3 regions of the Exiguobacterium sp. s91 genome follow, and region 3 is predicted to be linked to each of the others. Evidence: riboswitches for the same ligand, from Rfam matches in the RefSeq annotation. Region 3 holds a riboswitch; each other region holds the start of a gene.
The links. A riboswitch is a leader RNA that binds a small molecule or an ion and turns the genes downstream of it on or off. The one in region 3 is predicted to bind thiamine pyrophosphate.
Positions count from the first base shown of each region.

Region 1: linked by a shared signal. The riboswitch ahead of KNQ06_RS16120 (3-oxoacyl-ACP reductase) and the one ahead of tenA (thiaminase II) in region 3 are both predicted to bind thiamine pyrophosphate.
Region 2: linked by a shared signal. The riboswitch ahead of KNQ06_RS08830 (thiamine phosphate synthase) and the one ahead of tenA (thiaminase II) in region 3 are both predicted to bind thiamine pyrophosphate.

Region 1 covers NZ_JACSMZ010000005.1:111,408-118,118, reverse strand. The annotation lists gene KNQ06_RS16130 (hypothetical protein) at 1-16, shown strand, start outside; gene KNQ06_RS16125 (hypothetical protein) at 36-1,118, shown strand; TPP riboswitch at 1,236-1,336, shown strand; gene KNQ06_RS16120 (3-oxoacyl-ACP reductase) at 1,471-2,223, shown strand; gene KNQ06_RS16115 (LLM class flavin-dependent oxidoreductase) at 2,279-3,589, shown strand; gene KNQ06_RS16110 (TIR domain-containing protein) at 3,831-4,022, opposite strand; gene KNQ06_RS16105 (LLM class flavin-dependent oxidoreductase) at 4,570-5,580, opposite strand; partial or broken gene KNQ06_RS16100 (MBL fold metallo-hydrolase) at 5,683-6,447, opposite strand.
Region 2 covers NZ_JACSMZ010000001.1:1,683,274-1,689,984, forward strand. The annotation lists gene KNQ06_RS08815 (thiazole synthase) at 1-607, opposite strand, end outside; gene thiS (sulfur carrier protein ThiS) at 610-810, opposite strand; gene KNQ06_RS08825 (FAD-dependent oxidoreductase) at 807-1,751, opposite strand; gene KNQ06_RS08830 (thiamine phosphate synthase) at 1,748-2,341, opposite strand; TPP riboswitch at 2,424-2,526, opposite strand; gene nagZ (beta-N-acetylhexosaminidase) at 2,583-3,803, opposite strand; gene KNQ06_RS08840 (OsmC family protein) at 3,800-4,225, opposite strand; gene KNQ06_RS08845 (MFS transporter) at 4,416-5,600, shown strand; gene KNQ06_RS08850 (DoxX family membrane protein) at 5,728-6,216, shown strand; gene KNQ06_RS08855 (hypothetical protein) at 6,245-6,538, opposite strand; gene KNQ06_RS08860 (hypothetical protein) at 6,624-6,711, opposite strand, start outside.
Region 3 covers NZ_JACSMZ010000001.1:1,924,771-1,931,481, forward strand. The annotation lists gene KNQ06_RS10035 (glycoside hydrolase family 3 protein) at 1-624, shown strand, start outside; gene KNQ06_RS10040 (hypothetical protein) at 654-962, opposite strand; gene tenA (thiaminase II) at 1,014-1,709, opposite strand; TPP riboswitch at 1,783-1,889, opposite strand; gene KNQ06_RS10050 (DUF1002 domain-containing protein) at 2,083-2,964, shown strand; gene abc-f (ribosomal protection-like ABC-F family protein) at 3,241-5,040, shown strand; gene KNQ06_RS10060 (alanine/glycine:cation symporter family protein) at 5,237-6,700, shown strand.

The sequences.
Region 1 (6,711 bases), on a different contig from region 3:
TAAAGTATCTATTTAATCATTAGAAGGAGGAAGTCATGAGACGATATAAGGAAATGATCATCGTAGGAAGCATTGCTGGCGTCACCTTACTCAGTTATTTTGGTTACGCTGCAAGCATTAAAGGATCGGATTATGAAGTCGAGAGTATACGAAAAGAAAATGCAGAAGCTCTTAAAAAAGTAAACATCGAGATTGAAAATGGAGACATCAAGCCTACTCAATACAATATCCAATTGGACGGTCAAACTCATAGTGAGTCGCAGAACTATTTCACAGGGTTGTTCAATAGCTACGCTGCAGACTTCCCTGCTGATTTCTATCGCTTTCTTTCTAAGGAAGACGTATTTACTAGTGAAATGGGCTCGCGGACATACGGAATTGAAGTAAAGGCATCTCAGTTGAAATATCATTCTTATGACAAAAGTACACAGAAACAATTTAAAAAGACGATTTCTCATCGTTTAACGGTACCGGATCGTGAAATGGCTGACATCCGTGTCTTCCATCAAGACGGCATGAACGTATACGTCCAACGGGATGATCATGGAGCAAAGGAAAAATCGACGGTGTTATTACTCAACCTTGCAAAAGGAAAAGTGGAGACGCTTCAATCCAAGCAACTCAAGACTAATCAAGAGCGTCATTATGTGGCAGTGAACGACTATGGAATTGTCTATCGTGAAATCGCATATGATGCGGAAGGGGTAGAAAAAGATAGCGCTTATTATCTAGATAACGGCAAAGGTATCAAACGAATCAAAGCACTTGATGCGTATGCAGCGGAAGGGAACTTTAATGCTGATGAAAATAGCCAATCACTGATCGCTTACGGTACGTTTGATTCAGAAAAAAGTAAAAGCATCAAATGGAGTACCTATGACTTTAAGACGAATCAAGTCAAGCAACATAAAGTGGAAGGGCAGCATGCTTACCGCTTCAATGGCTCCTATACGATGATTGCGCAGGGAAAGCTATACCATATCGCTAATATCAATGATTCGGATTTCCAAGTCACGGTAGTCGATACGAAAAATGAATCGATTTCGTATCAAGGAATCATCAAAGATAAAAATGCTAAAAAGAATCGTTTGGTACAGGATGTCACTGTATCGGAGTAATCGTGATGGACTCATGATTCACCTCGTTTACTCGCTTTTTAGAATACTAGAAATGAATTTATCTGTCAGAATCATTGACAGGGGTTTTCAAGACCACTACAGTGAAGATAACTTAAATAGAATCACTAGGGGTGTTATTAAACTGAGATGAGTAGCTACTCAAACCCTTTGAACCTGAACTAGGTCGTACTAGCGTAGGGAAGTGTAAACTCTGATGAACAAGCGGAGACGATGATATCGTTCTTTGCTATGTGATTATTTAGACGTGCGCAACTTTCCTTTTGGAGAGTTGCGTTTTTTGTTTATTACTTCGCTATTTAAGTTGCAAAAATGGATGAGGGAGTGGATAAGAATGAGCAGAACTGTATTAGTGACAGGAAGTAGTCGAGGACTTGGGGCGACGATTGCAAGGGTGTTAGTGCACAACGGATTTAAAGTGGTGATCAATTACTTTAAAAGCAAGGATGCGGCAGAACAACTTGTGAGCGAACTGGGAGTAGAGAATGCAATTGCCTTGTATGCAGATGTCACGAAGCGGGAAGATGTCGAGAGCATGATGCAATCCGCAACAGCACATTATGGTCAAATCGATGTTGTCGTGAATAATGCGTTAGTAGACTTCAAATTTGATCCGGTTGCGCAAAAATCGTTTATCGATTTAGAGTGGGAAGATTATCAAAATCAACTGGATGGAACACTTAAAGCAGCGTTTCACATCATTCAAAGTGTTTTGCCACAATTTATAGAACGACATAGCGGTAGTATCATCAGCATTGGAACAAACCTCTATCAAAACCCAGTCGTTCCTTATCATGAATACACAACAGCAAAAGCAAGTCTGATTGGCTTTACTCGAAACCTAGCCGCAGAGTTAGGTCAATATGGCATAAACGTGAATGTCGTCTCCGGTGGGTTATTGAAAGTCACAGATGCGAGTGCTGTGACAACCGCTGAAGTATTCGATTTCATTGCCCAATCGACCCCGTTGAAAAAAGTGACGAGCCCAGAAGAAGTGGCTCAACTGGTTGCCTTTTTGGCATCAGAAGCAGCATCTGGGATTACCGGTCAAAACGTAACAGTCGATGGTGGGTTAACGATGAATTAAAGCGGGCGTTTTAAAAAATTCTCAGCTTGTAAGAGAAGGGATTCGTGAACAGAAGATGACGAACAGAAATCAGTTAAATATCGGCGTTTTGTTATATGGATGTGGTCATCATCAAGCCGCATGGTTAATGCCTGATTCTGCGATTAAAGAGATCGGAGAGAGTCGCTATTATCAGCGTTTGGCTCAAATAGCGGAAGCTGGACGTTTGGATGCAGTATTTTTTGCGGACAATCAATCCTTTCCGGCTAATAATTCAACTGATTTACCTGCCTTTTGGTTGGATCCTTTAATTAATCTAACGGCTATTTCTCAAGTGACGGATCATATCGGATTAGTTTCTACGATATCGAGCACGTTCTCCAATCCGTATACAGCAGCAAGGCAACTTCTAAGCCTAGATCACGTGACGAAGGGGAGGGTAGGCTGGAACTTAGTGACCTCGATGACGGATTGGGAAGCGTTAAACCACGGGATGGATGCACTTCCACCGAGGGAGGAACGGTATAATAAGGCGAACGAATTCGCAGCATTGATGGAGAAGCTATTTTTATCTTGGGATCAAGCGGCTTTTCTTGCGAATCGATCAGATAACCAATTGATTGATCCTGAATGTATACAAGTTATCGATCATTCTGAAGCCTATTTCAGCGTAAAAGGTCCTTTGTCTACGCCGCGTAGTCCCCAAGGAAAGCCAGTAGCGATGCAAGCGGGGGCTTCTGAAGAAGGGGTTGCCCTTGCAGCCAAACATGCGGATGCCGTATATTCTGTGTCATGGAATTTTAGACAAGCCCATGCTTTTCGTGAAAAACTCCATAAGAAAATTACACAAACTGAATCACCAGATCGAAAGATTAAGATATACCCAGGCTTAGTAACGTATGTTGGTAAAACAAGAGAAGAGGCACTAGCCAAAAAAGCCGAACTAGATGAAAAATTACCGGTTGAAAATGCGTTGAAACAATTGAGTTTCTTTTTGCAGCAAGATTGCTCCACATGGGATCTCGAAGCAAAGATTCCGACCTTACCATCGATCGAGGAATTTTCCGGACCCATCGGACGCTACCGAACGATTCTAGAGATTATCGAAGATACAGATCCGACGCTCAAAGAACTATTAGGCTATTTAGCAGCAGGAGGAGGACACCTGACATTGATTGGTACTCCGGAAGAAATTGTGGATCAGTTGGAATTTTGGTTTAACGAGGGAGTAGCAGATGGCTTCAACTTGATGCCGCCGTCACTACCGTCAAGTTTAGAAGATTTTGTAGACATGATCATTCCTGAATTACAAAAAAGAGGATTGTTTAAAGACACCTATACAGGAAATACACTTCGAGAACATCTAGGTGTAACGAAAGTAGAGTAACCCATACTAACTAGCATCTTGTGATAAAGTACGGAGTATCAAGCCTCATTTCTTCTTTTATTCTATGAATTTTCTTCAGTTCATATTAAACGGTCGATAAATATAAGACGATAAACCTTATTGAAGATAAATGATGTTTGCAAGTATAGATTATAAGAACAGGAGTGTGATCTCTAAAATAAGAGGTCAAGCTCCTACTCTTTTACGCAATGATTAAAAAATGTTGTGCCATACATTCAGTTCAAATTTTTACTTTTAGATTAGATTCTCTTAGTTCTTTAAGGGTGTCATACTCTATTTCATCAATAGACTCTGTAAAAGGAATATATGCAATTCCATCAAGATCACTTGATTTTTCAACGGACTGTTTTAATAAGCAACATACATTTGACCGACCTAATTTTCCATAAAAAAATCCAAGTTCAAATATCACATTTTTTCTTGCTCTATATTGAATTTTAGGATGTTTATCCCATGTATGTATTTTTTATCAACTTCAACCAAGCTTAAGCAAGATATAGTCAAAAAGACCTCAGATTTATTAGTAGCTAAATTTATGAGAGTATCAATATTTATTTTTCATCAGAAGATAAATCAGAAAAATCTTCTTTCGATATTATGGACGAAAAACGAATTCGTTTTTCTCTTAGTAAAACCCAAGGGAATAGAGGATGGGTGTATACAAATCCAAGGAAGAAAAGAAGCCCGCAATGGTTGGATCCATTGCGGGCAAAAAAAAGCGTCAGTTATTATATTGTTTTTTTGATGATTTCGAAAGTTTCTCTAGTCGTTTACTCCTCCAACATAAAAGGAATGATAAAGGATTTTATTCAGAAATATCATAAATAATCGATACAGTCTTCTCCTTTATTCCAACTATTTTTGTTCTTTAGATTTGTTAAAAGAACCATCAGTTTTTTACAACGTTTACGAATGGACAATCTCTGCTCAACTTAGTTTTCGCTGACTTCTTTTCAGTATTATTTTATTTCGTTGTTTAAGGAATCGCTTACTTGTTTAAAGATGTTGTATGATTGTATTTCTTTTTTACTGTCATAGATGTTTGATAAGGCAATGATTTCGTCTACCTCATACTTCTCTTGAAACTCGATAACTTCTCGACGAACCGTCTCTGCATCTCCCATGATCGTATACCCTAACTTATAATGCAGGATTTCTAGCTCATACTGAGATAAGGATTCAAGGAAATCCTTCTTTGGTGGGATGAGTTGGCTGAGATTATTGGTATAAATATCGATATACACCTGCAAGTGGCTGGAGGCAATCAAAGAGGCTTCTTCCATTGAATCAGCAGCAATGATATTGATGGCAGCCAATACATAAGGCTCTTTTAGATGTTTCGAAGGTCTGAAACTTTGACGATAGATGTTAAGCGCTTCTTCCATCGTTTCTGGAGAAAATTGCGCACCGAAAGCATAAGGCAATCCTAGTCGGGCTGCAATTTCAGCGGATCCAGTAGACGATCCTAGAATGAAGACTGGCACATGTGTACCAAGCCCAGGGTATGCCCGGACATCGCCTTGTTCCTCTTCTGTTCCTACATACCGTAAAATCTCTTGAACTTCTTTCTCAAAGAAAAAGACTCCTTTATGATTAGAACGTCGAATCACATCTGCCGTTTGTTGATCAGTTCCTGGAGCACGTCCCAATGCTAAATCGACACGTTCAGGAAATAGTGTTTCCAGTGTTCCGAATTGCTCTGCGACGACTAAAGGAGAATGGTTCGGTAACATGACGCCACCGGAACCTACACGAATACGTTTTGTATTCGCTAACAAATGCTGTACGATCGATACAGTTGCAGCACTGGCATAGGCATCATGATTGTGATGTTCTGCAATCCAAATACGTTTGTATCCCATCGTATCAACAGCTTTAGCCAGTGCAACTACAGTATCTATTCCTTTTTTCATTGTTTCTCCTTGTCTTAACGGAGCAATCGATAAAACGGATAGATCGAATTTTTTCATGATTTCACCTCTATGATTCATCGTTCTAGTTGTTTGATATGCAGGATGAATCCTTTCTGTTATTCAAGATAGTATTGAAAACTGTGTTATACGGTCATAAAATCAAAATGAAGTTGTTTCCCCATCATCCGGAACAAGGACATTGGATGTGATGTCTTTACCTTTAATGAATGTCTTCAATTCTTTTCTCGAGAGTCCCCAGTGGTTTACGGCTTCCATATGACTGACTAGGATTTTGGCTTTTGGAGCGGCTTTGTACACCTTATAGACATCTTCTTTTCCCATGATCAATGGACCACCTTCTAGGAATTGATTCTGTCCTCCGTTCAAAATAAAAATCTCTGGTTTATACGTATCGATATTTTTTTTCACTTACGAATACCAAACGGTATCACCTGCTACATATAAAGTTTTTTCTTTTGGATGCTGAAAGATAACGCCCATGACATTTCCCATTTTCTTTGCCATCTCTCCGTAGCCATGACGACCATCTACTTCCGTCAGTTTGACGCCTTTAAAGGTCGTCGCTTTGCCTTCTTTCATGACTTCGATATTTGTAAAGCCTGCTTTTCGTGCCATATCTGCATCTTTTTTATCTTGCATGAACATTTTGATGTCTTTTGGAAGTTGTTCTTTTGCTGCCTGATCAAAGTGATCCTCATGCGTGTGGGTAACGATGACAGCGTCTACGTCATCCATAATCTTATCGACAGAGAATGGAAGGTCGACTATTGGATTCCGATCATCCCTTGTAGCGGGACCGAACGAATCAAATTCGCCCTTTTTAGAAAACATGGGATCTACCAAGAATTTTTGTCCTTTGTACTCTACTGTCACGGTCGCATTTCGAATTTGTTGGACCACCACGTCCTGTTTTTTCGGTTGTGATGGATTAGTTTTTTCAGTTTGTGAAGGTCCGCAAGCTGCTAATACACCGCTCAATGTGAGTGTGGTTAGAATTGCAGCTTTTTTTAATTTCGTCATTGTTAAAGCACTCCTTTGTTAATAGCTGATTTTTTATTGAGTAGGTAATATCTATCCTATGAGTCGTTTGATCCCCCTTCGTGTTGTCGGATAGAAAAAAGCTTGATCCTGTTTACTCGCTATGAAATTTAGTATATGGTCAGTATA
Region 2 (6,711 bases), 240 kb from region 3:
AGACACCATCCGCTCCTAGTTCCATCGCATAGGCGACGTCGGTCGGTGAGCCGATCCCGGCGTCGACGATGACCGGAACCGTCGTCTGCTCGATGATGAATCGTAGATGAAGTGGGTTGAGAATGCCTTGCCCGGAACCGATCGGTGACGCTGCCGGCATGATGGCGTGACAACCGAGTTCCTCGAGTCGCCGTGCAAGGACGACATCGTCCGACGTATACGGTAAGACGATGAAACCTTCTTTGAGTAATTCTTCAGAAGCCCGTAACGTCTCGATCGGATCAGGTAGTAACGTCTTATCGCAACCGATCACTTCGACCTTAACCATGTCACACATACCGGATGCCCGCGCAAGCTTCGCAAGCCGAACAGCTTCTTCCGCTGTCTTCGCACCGGCCGTGTTCGGCAGTAAATCGTACTTCGCTAAATCAAGCGACTCCAAGAAATTCGCTTGTTGTTTGTCGAAGATATCGAGCCGACGGACGGCGAACGTCAAGATTTGTGAAGCAGACGCATCGATTGCTTCTTGCTGTACCGTAGCATCCGTATATTTCCCTGTTCCGAGTAACAAGCGTGATTCAAATGTCTTTTCTCCAATTTTCAGCATATTTATCCTCCTCCTACGAAATGAACGATTTCAAATGTGTCATTGTCCCGAACGACCGTCTGACCATATGCCACGCGATCGATGATTTGTCGATTCTGTTCGACGATGACGAGCTTTTCCCCTAAGCCAAGTTGCGTGAGCATGTCCTCAATTGTTTTAATCTGTTCGATCGTGTGGTCATTGCCGTTAATCGTAATGTTCATCGGACTTCCTCCTTCTGAATCAACCGTAATGTATTTACCAAGACTTCCGCTGTCGCCGGTGCGAGTAATATGCCATGCCGATGATGCCCCGTCGCTAGGAAGATCCGACGGGATGAATCGGCGACTCCGATATATGGCAAGCCGGACGCCGTTTGTGGTCGTACACCGGACCAGACTTCTTCGATGACCGCGTCACGAATCGGTGGATACAGTCGTTCTGCTGCTTGAAGCAATGACGTGACCCCTGCGACACTGACACCGACCGTCTCGTCGTGCGGCAGTTCGGTCGCACCGATCAAAATCCGACCGTCTGCTTTCGGAACGAGGTAGACGGCGTCATCAAACAGGATCGAGCGTAACGGCTGACCCGCGAGACGGACGGCGAGACATTCCCCTTTGACCCCATATGTCGCGATCGAAATGCCGGCTGTATCGAGCAAGGCTTGCGACCCGCGTCCGGCAGCGACCGTCACTGTTCGTCCGGTCCACGTTCCCGCGTTCGACTCGACCTTGATGAAGTCATCGCTCTCTTCGATGCGTGTGACATCTACCTGTTCTTCAATCGATATGCCACGTGCGTGTAAGGCATACATCAATGCAGTCGTCAGTCGTCGTGGATCGATTTGACCGACAGCTGGAAACAGATGCTCGCGTCCTTTACGTTTTAACAAAAACGGTTGTTCCCGGTACCCACAATCGATGCCTGTCTCTCGCTCGAGACGACGTGCAAGCAGTGGATACAGACGACGACTTCGCGCGGCAAGTGCATGCAATTCTGCTCTCAGCTCGATGTCCGTCGCAAGCATCCCGGCAGCCGCTCGGCTTGTCCCTTGTCCGCATGTTCCACGTTCTAAGACGACGACGGATTCATTCTGACAGGCGAGACCGTAAGCAAGCGTCAACCCGATGACTCCGCCGCCGATGATGATGTGATCCGTCATACGCGAACCCCCTGGTAACGCTTGACGGCGGCGAGTGGATCCGATTGACCGAGAATACCCGATAAGACAGCGATTCCGGTTGCCCCGGTCGCTGCGATTTCAGGCATGCGTTCTGGTGTGATCCCGCCGATTGCAATGACTGGTTTCGTCGTGAAGGTGACGACTTGCTTCAAGGCGTCAATCCCTCGTGGTGGCATGTTCGGCTTCGACGCTGTCGAATAAATATGACCGTACAGCAGTCGGTCGGCTCCTTCCGCTTCTGCTGCTAGTGCCTCTGCTAGTGAATGGACCGATTTCCCGATGACGAGATTCGGAAAATGACGTCGCACATCACGGACACGCAAGGAACGGCGCGTCAGCTGCACACCGATGCCTGCGACATGGGCGACATCGACCCGGTCATGAACCGTTAACTGCTCAGGCGAATAACCATGCGCAAGGAGCGCTTCAATTAGATCAAGTAATTCTGCCGCCGATAAGTTCGGTTCTCGTAGATGCAGCTGATCCGTATAAGGTTGAAGCGATTGAAAGGTCTTTATTTCGTCAAGCGGATTAATGGATCCCGTCGAAATCAGATGTAAACGCATCATGTTCTTCCTTTCCATACGAAAAAGGACCACTCCCGATGTTGAAGGGAGTGGTCCGAAAATGCGCTGAAGCGCTAAGGATATCTAGGATTTCGAGCCACTTCCCTCCGCTAGTACGAACTAGATCAGGTTCAAAGGGTCCGGATACTTCCGTCTCAGTCTGCTGGGAGACTCCCCTAGTGTCTTTTCGTGTTTAATTGGCTTGCCCCATTAGTCTAGCATGAGTCGCTTTGCTTCGCTAGTCCTAGTTGAGCGCTTCCACTTGCTGAATCAGTTCCGATTTCGTTGGTCGCTGTTGCTCTTGGCTGTCGGCATACGTCTGCTTCAGCTTCAGGATGCGCATTACTTTGGCATCGAGCATCTCCGGCGTCAGCGTTTTGTCTTTGACGGCTTGCATCACTTCAGCATGGACCTTTGTGTAAGCACCTGCCTCTGAAAACATCGCCATATCAGCTCCATTGACGAGCGACTGACGTGCCGCTTCTGCGAGACCATATTGTTTCGTGATCGCCCCCATGACGAGATCATCCGTGATGATGACACCGTTGAATCCGAGTTGTTGACGCAAGAGGTCAGTCAAGATCGGCTTTGAGAGCGAGGACGGATTCATATCGTCATACGCGGGATAGAGAATATGGGCGACCATCACCATCTCGGCGCCCTCTTGAATCGCTTCTTGGAACGGTAACAGCTCCGTCCGCTTCAATTCTTCCTTTGATGCCGTCACTTTCGGTAGCCCAACATGGGAATCGACATTCGTATTGCCGTGACCGGGAAAATGTTTGACGACCGGAATCGTTCCTGTCTCCTGCATCCCGTGCATCAGGGCCGTACCAAGCGTCGCGACGGTATTCGGATCAGCACTTAACGCACGGTCGCCGATGATCGGATTGTTCGGATTACTGTTGACGTCAAGGACCGGCGCGAAGTCCATGTTGAAGCCATAAAAACGTGACAAATGTCCGAGCGTACGTCCGACGTCTTCCATTTTCACTTCATCTGCTCCTTGCGCCATCCGTTGACTCGTCGGTAGACGTAATCGTTGATCCGGTACCCGGCTGACGCGTCCGCCTTCTTCATCAATCCCGACGAACGCATACGGTTTTTGGTTCGTCTCTTGAATCGCACGCGTGAACGTCAAGAGTTGCTCTTCCGACGTAATGTTTCCGCCGAGCAATAAGACCCCGCCAATCGCATGCGTCTGTAACAATTTCCGGTCAGCTGCTGAAAGTTCCGTGCCGGCGACTCCGATGTAGAGCAGTTGATCGATCTTTTCTGACGTCGACATCGCTTTAAGTTGCTGCTTTAATCGTGCTTGTTGTCGTTCCTCTTTCGTTGGTTCAGGTTTCGGTTTCTTTTCTTCTGTTGGTTGCTTCGCTTCCGGTTGTGATGATTTCGTTGGTTCCGTCGTCTCCTGCGCACACCCTGCAAGCAACAGACAACCGATCAGTACGGTTTTCTTCACAAAGGATCCTCGCTTCGCACACCATTAATCGAATAATAGACGGAAATCTCAGCGTTCAGGGATTGCGAGACCGAACAATATTTATCCTTTGATAACGAGATGGCACGACGGACCTTATCTTCCGGGAGATCACCTTCAAGCCGGTAATGAATCGAGATCGACGTAAAGCGCCGCGGATGATCCTCTGCCCGTTCTCCTTCGATATCCATTTCGAAATGGGTGATCGTCAAGCGCATCTTCTCTAAAATCGAGACGATATCAATTCCAGTACAGCCGGCAACGGCATGTAGCAAGAGTTCGGTCGGTCGTGGTGCTTGGTTTTCACCACCGTTTTCGGGTGCTGCGTCCATCGCAAGATGATGCCCTGATTCCGTCTGTCCACTAAACCCCATCTGTTTGTTCCATGTCACTGTCGCTTGCATCGTTTCCACTCCTTTATAAGTAGTCTTCTTCTGTAGTATACGCAAAAAACAGCAAGCCTGGAAATTCACACGCTATTTCGAATAATGGTTCTTTTCCCGAAATCTCGCTTTGCGATACCCGACGAAATCGTTTCATGCTATCCTGTTACTCATAGTTTCGCGCGCAAGCGCTAGAATTGAGGAATCATCCATGTCACCTACTACTCGTTTAAGTCGACGCGATTGGCTCTTGATCGCCACGTTGTCGCTCCTGACGTTCGTTCTCGGAACAAGCGAATTCGTCATCGTCGGGATCCTCGCTGAAATCTCCTCAGCCCTTGATATCACGATCGCAACAGCAGGTACGCTCGTTTCAGCCTTTGCCATCTCCTTTGCAATCGGTACACCGATCGTCATGTCGCTGACCGGTCACCTGGAACGGCGTCGTCTGATCCTACGTCTCTTACTCGCATGGGTCTTATTGAATCTTGCCAGTAGTTTTGCTCCAAGTTACGAAGTATTGCTCGCAACCCGCATTCTGACAGCCATCCTGACTGGTGTCTTGATCTCGCTCGCAATGGTCGTCGCAAGTGACGGTGTACCTGTCGCGAAGCGCGGTGTTGCCGTCTCGTTCATTTTCGGTGGTTTTACACTCGCCAACGTCCTCGGTGTCCCGATCGGAACGTTCATCGGGCAACACGTTGGCTTCGAAGCTACGTTCTGGCTAACGACAGTCATGGGATTGATCGCGTTCCTCGCAGTATGGAAGATCGTTCCGGTCCAGCAATCGCCGGGTTCCGGTTCAATTAAGGAACAGCTTGGATTGCTCGCCAACCCACGGATCCTGATCGCCTTCTTTATTCCGTCGTTTGGATTCGGGGCAACTTATGTCGTCTACACATACCTCGTACCGATTTTACAAACAGAACTTGGGATTGCGAAAACGTGGATCAGTCCGATCTTGCTCGCTTACGGCGTCGTCTCGATCTTTAGTAACATCCTTGCCGGCAAGATTGCTAGCAAGAATCCGATGGGACGCTTACGGTTCGTCTTCGTTGTACAAGCAATCGTCCTTGCTGCGTTATACTTCACGACAGCATCCCTTCCGCTTGGTCTGTTCAACATCGCCTTGATGTCGTTGATATCGATTCTACTGACGACTTCGACACAAATCTATTTGATCGACCTCGCTGAAAAGTTCAATCCGGAAGCAAAAGGACTCGCTGCTTCATTGATGCCGGTTGCGAGTAACGTCGGGATTGCTTTTGGTTCGGCACTCGGTGGCATCGTCTATGCGAACGGTCCGATGATGAACACGGCACTCGTCGGTGGACTGGTCGCGCTCGTTGCTGCTTTATTGACTGCAATCAGTCATCGCCTTGATCAACGGTCATGAAACCGTTACCTTATCCTTTTTTGTAACAGGTCGATGACGGTTCGATGACGTTATGATGATAGTCCCCATCTCGCTGATGATTTTTCAGTATGATGGGGACTATGTTGTAGTAGAGGAGTGTCTGAAAGTGAAAGCATTACACATCATCGGTCTCGGTCTATTGACGATCATCCGACTCTGGCTCGGAATCCAGTGGTTCATCGCCGGAATCGGTAAGTACATTAATGGCTTCGATGCGAAACCGTTTCTCGAAGGAGCACTCGCGAAGTCAACTGGCGAAGACGCACTCGTCAGTTCCTGGTATGCGACGTGGATTGAGCAACTCGCCTTACCGAACGTCGGGCTGATCAACGCCTTGATTCCGTTCGCGGAACTCGTCGTCGGGATCCTGTTGATTCTTAGTCTGTTGACGGTTCCTGCACTGGTCTTCGGAAGCATCATGAATCTCAATTACTTACTCGCTGGGACGATTGCGTTGAACCCCGTATTCTTAGCAGCGTCAATCGCCTTACTGGCTGCAGGACGCTTTGCGTATCACATCGGCATCGATCACTGGATCATCCGCTGGTATCGCTCATCGCAACAACCGCATCCCCTGGACCGGATTCCAGTCTAACGAAAAAACTCTCCCGTACGCGGGAGAGTTATTTTTTTTGTTGCTCGAGAATCGTCTGCTGTGTCGGAACCCCGCCGACTGAGACTGTTCGCTCGAGGAACAGATAAGGTTTGCCATCGACTTCAAAGCGACGGTCACCGAGATAACGTGCCGAGTGCCCATCCGTTGCAAGCTTTTGTTCGATTGCTGAGACATGTTCGTCGAGTGAATAAAACCGATCGTCGAACGTCATTGTGATGTTTTTCTTACGGTACCCGAGTAAGAAATTGTAGTAGAACCAGTACATGGCAACTGCGAAGACGACAAAAATCAAGAATTGCATGTGAGTTCCCCCTTCGTATAGTCTTTATACGTTGGAAGAAAACGGGAGGTTTCAAAAAAATAACTGTTTTTTATTTCCTAACGGTTCAGTTGATTGTCATGTCGTTAAACTGAAGATCACTCTTAGGCATGTCGTATTTGACCGTGCCTTCGTATTGAACTTCTTCGTTCTGT
Region 3 (6,711 bases):
GCGGTCACACTCGTGAAAAATGATCAGCGGACGTTACCATTCAAACCGAAAAAGAATGCCAACGTTCTTGTGATCGCTCCTGCGGCGGATCAAACGGACAGCATGAAAAAAACGATCGCTTCCCTACCGAAGAATCGGAACTGGCACGTGACGACAGCGAATTACTCGGCTACTACGCTACCGCTCGACCAAAACCCGACATTACGGGCGCAACTCGATGCAGCAGATTACATCATCGTCGGTTCCAACGTCAACACGAGTGCTAAACTACTACCTACTGCACCAGAACAAGCGATTCCGGCTTCGATCTTCCGCTATGCGAAACAAACGGATACACCATCCGTCCTGCTCAGTCTCCGTAACCCATACGATGTCGCCGTACAACCGGACGCACCGGCACACGTCCTCGTCTATGGCTTCAAAGGTGACCCGAACGGTCCAGACTCCGAAGCAGGCAATCTAAAATCAGCGGGACCGAACCTGCCTGCAGGTATCCGAGCGATCTTCGGAACGTTCAAACCGCAAGGCACTTTACCGGTTGATGTGCCGGTCTTTCAGAACGGTGTCTTTACCGATCAACTGCATCTTAAATTCGGTGACGGCTTTAAAAACTGGAAAAAATGAGGACATGATACACAAAAGACCGAAGCTCCTTAAAGGATGCCTCGGTCTTTTAATGATGGATATGCAGATTCGGCTTCTGCTTTCGCACGCTCGTAGACACGATGAAGTGAATAAGTCAACGAAGCGTAGAGGACGACGACCAGGACAGTCGCGATAGTTCTCCCCGTTGTAAAACCGAACTGAAGCAACACCTGAAAATTCTGAATCGTAGCATATGTTCCGTACACCGCCATCAAGATGGGAATGATGTACCCAACAAATCTCACTTTTACTTTTCCGAGCACCTGTTGCACGACATATGCCGCGAGAATCACAAGTGCGATCACGATGATTTCCATTCCAATCCCTACTTTCACTAAATGGTATTCCTAATTCTACCATTTATTGATTCAAGAAGATACCGCTCGTGCTGGAATCGTTTCGTAAACTGACGCAAACGTCTCTTCCGTCCACCCCATGTGCCAGAAGAGTAACTCATAGTAACAACTTGTCACGAAATGACGTTTCATCCGCTCGCGTTCCATCGGGCTCGCTTGTTCCGCCAGCGCATCAAGCCGTGCAATCTGTTCAAAGACGACCTTTTCAAACCATTCCGAGCTGTACGTGTCGATCCATTGCTGATAGATTTTTTCTTCCGGAGTACACGTCAGTAATTGCTGTCCGACTTCATAATACAACCAGTAACATGGCAAGATGGCAGCAATCGTCTCACCGAGCGTTCCTTCACTCGCATGATGCATGTGGGAGACATACGCATATGCTGTCGGTGCCGGTTCAAATGCTTCAAGATCTGCTTCCGTAATACCGAGCGGCTCAAAAAATGATTGATGTAAGCTCAACTCTGCCTCGTAAGTCGAAGTAGCATGCTCGGCAAGTGTCGCGATCGTCGCGAAGTCGTCTGCTTTTGACGCTGCCTTCGCTTGAATCTTCGCAAAGTGTTTTAAGTAATAGGCATCCTGCATGACGTAATGCCGAAATTTCGAGAGCGGTAACGTCCCCTCCCCGATTCCTTGTACAAATGGGTGCGTAAAACTACTATCCCAATACGCTTGTGCCGCTTGTTTGATTTCTTGTGTGAATGTCATGATCTCATCCTCCTCGTTTAGTATGAAACGAAAAAACACCACCCCGAAACACACGGGCATGGCGCAAGAAGAACAAGACTTGACGCCACTTCCCTCCGTAAGTACGAACTTAATCAGGTTCAAAGGGTCCGAACGTCTTCGTTCGTCTCAGTCGGTCTACCGACTCCCCTAGTGGTCATTATTCGATTCCCATCCACTATAGCATGCTGAAAATGGAAGTCAAGTTGTCCTCTTTTCGCTATACTATGGAGTGTCAGAAGACGGATGCCGTCTCCATCTACAGACCGATTCCGAACTTCTTTCGTTCTCGTACACTAACTTTAGTACCTGATACTATAATTCATTCTGTTACTTACAATTGGAGGATTTCATTATGCATACACCAACAAAAATCATGGCGTCAGCCGTTATCGCTTCTGCTCTATTACTCCCGACAGCCGCATCTGCCGAACAAGTCGTCGATAAGACGATCGTCACACTCGGGGAGTCGCTCGGCGCAAAGGATAAAGCATGGGTGCTTTCCCGTCTCAATGCACCGGAAGGCATCACACCGATCATCGCCACTTCTGCTGACGAAGAAAAATATCTCGGGAAAAACATTCCACAGTCGCAAAAAGGTGGCAACATGTATTCGTCGGCTAAGATCGAACTGACGGAAAAAGGTGATGGACTTTCCGTCTCGACGGAGAACATCACATGGGTGACAAAGGATATGTATCTCAACGCTCTCGTCACAGCGGGTGTCAAAGATGCCGATATCACGATCACTTCTCCCTACAAGGTGACCGGGACATCGGCACTGACAGGAATCATGAAAGCGTACGATCAAACTTCCGCTGAGACTGGAATTAAGTTAAGTGACGAACGCAAGGATTTAGCACAGCAAGAATTATCGGTCACATCAGACGTCGGAAAAACGGTCGGCACGGATAAAGTCGCTGACTTAATGAATGAGATCAAGGCTGAGATCGCCAATCAAAAACCGGAAACCAAAGTCGAGATCGAAAACCTGATCGTCCAAGTCATTCAAAACAACAATATCCAGTTGTCTGACGCACAAATGGACCGGTTGACGAATCTATTCAATCAAATGGAGCAAGCGAACATCAACTGGGGACAAATCGAGAGTGGTTTGAAAAATGCGGGGCAAGACATCCACGCGTTCGCAACATCAGAAGAAACGAAAGGTTTCTTCGCTAAATTATTCGATGGACTCAGTGACTTCTTCAGTTCAATCGCTGGCGTGTTCAAATAATTCAGACTTCCGTAACTGACAAAAAAATAGTAAACTAGAGATATCTGAAACGAAAGGTGGTGTGAAAAGATGGACTTTGCCGCGTGCAAACACTGGTTGATGGAACAATTGTATCTGTTGCGCGCGATTTTTCATGGAATGGCGTTCTAAGGCACCCGTCTGCCCTTTTTTAGAACTTCATGATTGAAAAATACAGCAAAGCGCATCTTTCACACGTGATGGAGAGTGCTATTTGCGCTCTCCTTTTTTTGATGCGCGCGAAAGGATCAATTGATTATGATGATTTGCGACATTCAACACCTAACCAAACAATTCGGAGGCGAAACGATCTTAACGGATGTTTCCCTCTTCTTAAACGAACACGACCGTGTCGGTCTAATTGGACGAAACGGGAGTGGCAAGACGACATTACTCCGCTTGCTCGCTCGCCTTGAGCAACCGGACGGTGGTGTCATCTATCAAAAGAGCGGTTTGACGATCGGCTATCTGGAACAACTTCCTGTATATAGTGAGACGATGACCGGACTCGACGTCCTTTGGACAGCGTTTGAAGACATCCTCGCGATCCGTTCTCGGATGCAACAGTTGGAGCAAATGATGGCGACAGCACCAGAGAATCTGGATGCGTTACTCGCACGATATGCGGAAGCGACGAATGCGTTCGAACAAAAGGATGGCTATCTACTCGACTCGAAAATCGAGCGCATGGTGAACGGGTTACACCTTCGTCCGTTACTCACTCGTCCTTTCCACCAGTTGAGCGGTGGTGAACAGACGAAGATTTGTCTCGGTCGCATGTTACTCATGGAGCCAAATCTGCTCATTCTTGACGAACCGACGAACCATCTTGATTTAGCTGCCGTGGAATGGCTAGAGCAGTTCTTACGGGACTACACAGGAACCATCCTGCTCGTCTCTCACGACCGGGTCTTCTTAGACGCCGTCGTCACCTCGATCGTTGAACTCGAGGACGGTGAACTGACAACCTATATAGGGAATTACAGCGCGTTCGTCGTCGAACGAGAACGTCGCTTGATGGAACAGTTCCACGCCTACCAAGAGCAACAGAAAAAAATAAAGAAAATGAAGGAAGCGATTCGTCGACTCCGGCAATGGGCAAACGAAGCGTCTCCACCGAGTGAGAAATTATTCCGTAAAGCAAAATCAATGGAACGAGCACTCGAGCGGATCGAACGGATTAAACGACCACAACTCGAAGCCAAAACCGCTGATGTCTCCTTCTCTTCCACTGATCACACGAGCCAAGTCGTCTTTCGCGCTGAAGAACTCTCGTTTGCTTACGGAATTCGCCACATTTTTGATGACGTCTCGTTCGAGATCATGGCACAGGATCGGATCGCGATCGTCGGAACGAATGGGAGTGGGAAATCGACGTTGCTCTCACTGCTGCTTGACGAATTATCACCAGAGGCAGGCACACTCACGCGTGGACCATCGAATCGGATCGGTTACCTGTCCCAGCATGCCCATTTCGAGGAGGACGCGCGGTTAATCGACTGGTTTAGAGACCGGATTGCCGTTCCAGAAGCGGAAGCCCGCCATATCCTAGCCCGGTTCCTGTTCTTTGGACCAACTGTCTTTCGGTCCATTTTGTCACTGAGCGGAGGCGAACGTGTGCGATTGCAACTCGCCGTCCTCGTTCATTCGTCGGTCAATGTATTAATTCTCGACGAGCCGACGAACCATCTCGATATTGAATCAAGAGAGACACTCGAAGAAGCACTCGAGAATTTTTCTGGTACATTGATTGCCGTCTCACACGACCGCTATTTCTTAAATCGGCTTTTTCCGCAGATCCTGTGGCTCGAAAATGGTCTGACGCGTTATCATGGTACGTATGCGTATGCTCAACAGAAGCGTACTGAGTTCGCTACGTCTTCCTCACTCCACGTAACCCCTCAAAAACCAAAACGCTTGTCACAACATGAGTTAGAAGTGCAGATCGAGCGGCTTGAACAGAAATTAGCAAAACGTGAAAAACCGACCGATACCGTTTCTAAAAGCATCCAACAGCAACTCGATGACCTATACGAACAATTGCTACAGTATGGATGATTTAGCTTTACTTGCCTGTCACTCTCGATACCGAGAGTGGCAGTTTTTTCGTTCACCTACAATGTTTTTAACTCCTAACATTTAGCTAACTTTATTAAGTTTTAAAATTTTATTTTATTTTGTTGTTGCTTATTGTCTGAAAATTCGTATAATTTAGCGTATAGCTTTTATTATTCTTTGGGAGGAATACACCATCATGAACGCCATTCAGCAAGTCATTCAAGGAAGTGTCGATTACGCCAACAACATTTTATGGTCGTATGTATTAATCGCTGTATTGATCGGCGGCGGGATCTACTTCACGATCCGAACTGGCTTCATCCAATTCACTTACTTAAAAGAGATGTTCCGCGTCACGCTCGATAAAAGTGAACAAACAACAGACGATAAAGGAGAAAGCATCACTTCTCTCCAGTCATTCTTCATCGGTGCGGCGACACGGATCGGTACGGGTAACCTTGCCGGTGTCACGATTGCCGTCACACTCGGCGGACCAGGTGCCGTCTTCTGGATGTGGATGGTCGCTCTCTTAGGGGGCGCGACGGCTCTCATCGAAAGTACACTGGCTCAAGTCTATAAAGTACGCGATACGAAATCGAACGCATACCGTGGTGGTCCTGCCTACTACATCGAAAAAGGCTTGAAGAACCGAGCTCTCGGAATCGTCTTTGCAATCTTGATTGCTGTGACGTTCGGCCTTATCTTCAACTCCGTTCAATCAAACACGATTGCCGCTGCCTTTGACAATGCGTTCGGTATCAACACAGCTGTCGTCGGCGCAGCACTCGTCGTCTTGACGGGACTCGTCATCTTTGGTGGTGTCCACCGTGTCGCGAAGTTCTCTGCAATCATCGTTCCTATCATGGCAGGTCTCTACTTGATTGCTGCTCTTTATGTCGTCGTTACGAACCTGACGGAACTTCCTGGTGTGTTCGCAATGATTTTCAAAAGTGCCTTCGGAATCGAGCAAGCATTCGGTGGCTCGGTCGGTGCTGCAATCTCACTCGGTGTCAAACGCGGATTGTTCTCAAACGAAGCGGGAATGGGGTCTGCTCCGAACGCTGCGGCGGCGGCTGAAGTCTCTCACCCAGCAAAACAAGGTTTCTTACAAACACTTGGTGTATTCCTTGATACGTTGATCGTCTGTACAGCGACAGCAACGATTATTCTCCTCAGTGATAGTTATGCTGCTGGAAATGGCGAAGGAATCGGCATGTTGCAAAACGCGCTCTCCGAAGAATTTGGTGCAATTGCCCCACCATTCATCGCACTCAGCGTCTTCTTGTTTGCTTTTAGTTCGATCGTTGGTAGTTACTACTACGGTGAGACGAACATCGAGTTCATCAAACAAAGTCCAGCAGCCGTCTTCGGTTTCCGGATTGCGACAATGGGCTTCGTCTTCATCGGATCTGTTCTCAGCCTCGGTATGGTATGGAGTTTTGCCGATCTCTTCATGGCAGGCATGACATTAATCAATATGACAGCGATCCTCCTCTTGAGCGGCATCGCTCTCAAAGTCATCAAAGATTATCAGGAACAACGGAAACAGGGACTCGATCCTGTCTTCTCAGCAAAAGCACTCGGGATTGAAAATACGGAGTGTTGGGACGTTGAAGAAGAAGCTCGTCCTGCTGCTGGTGAAGTGCCGCCATCACAATAATTTAACTCTGA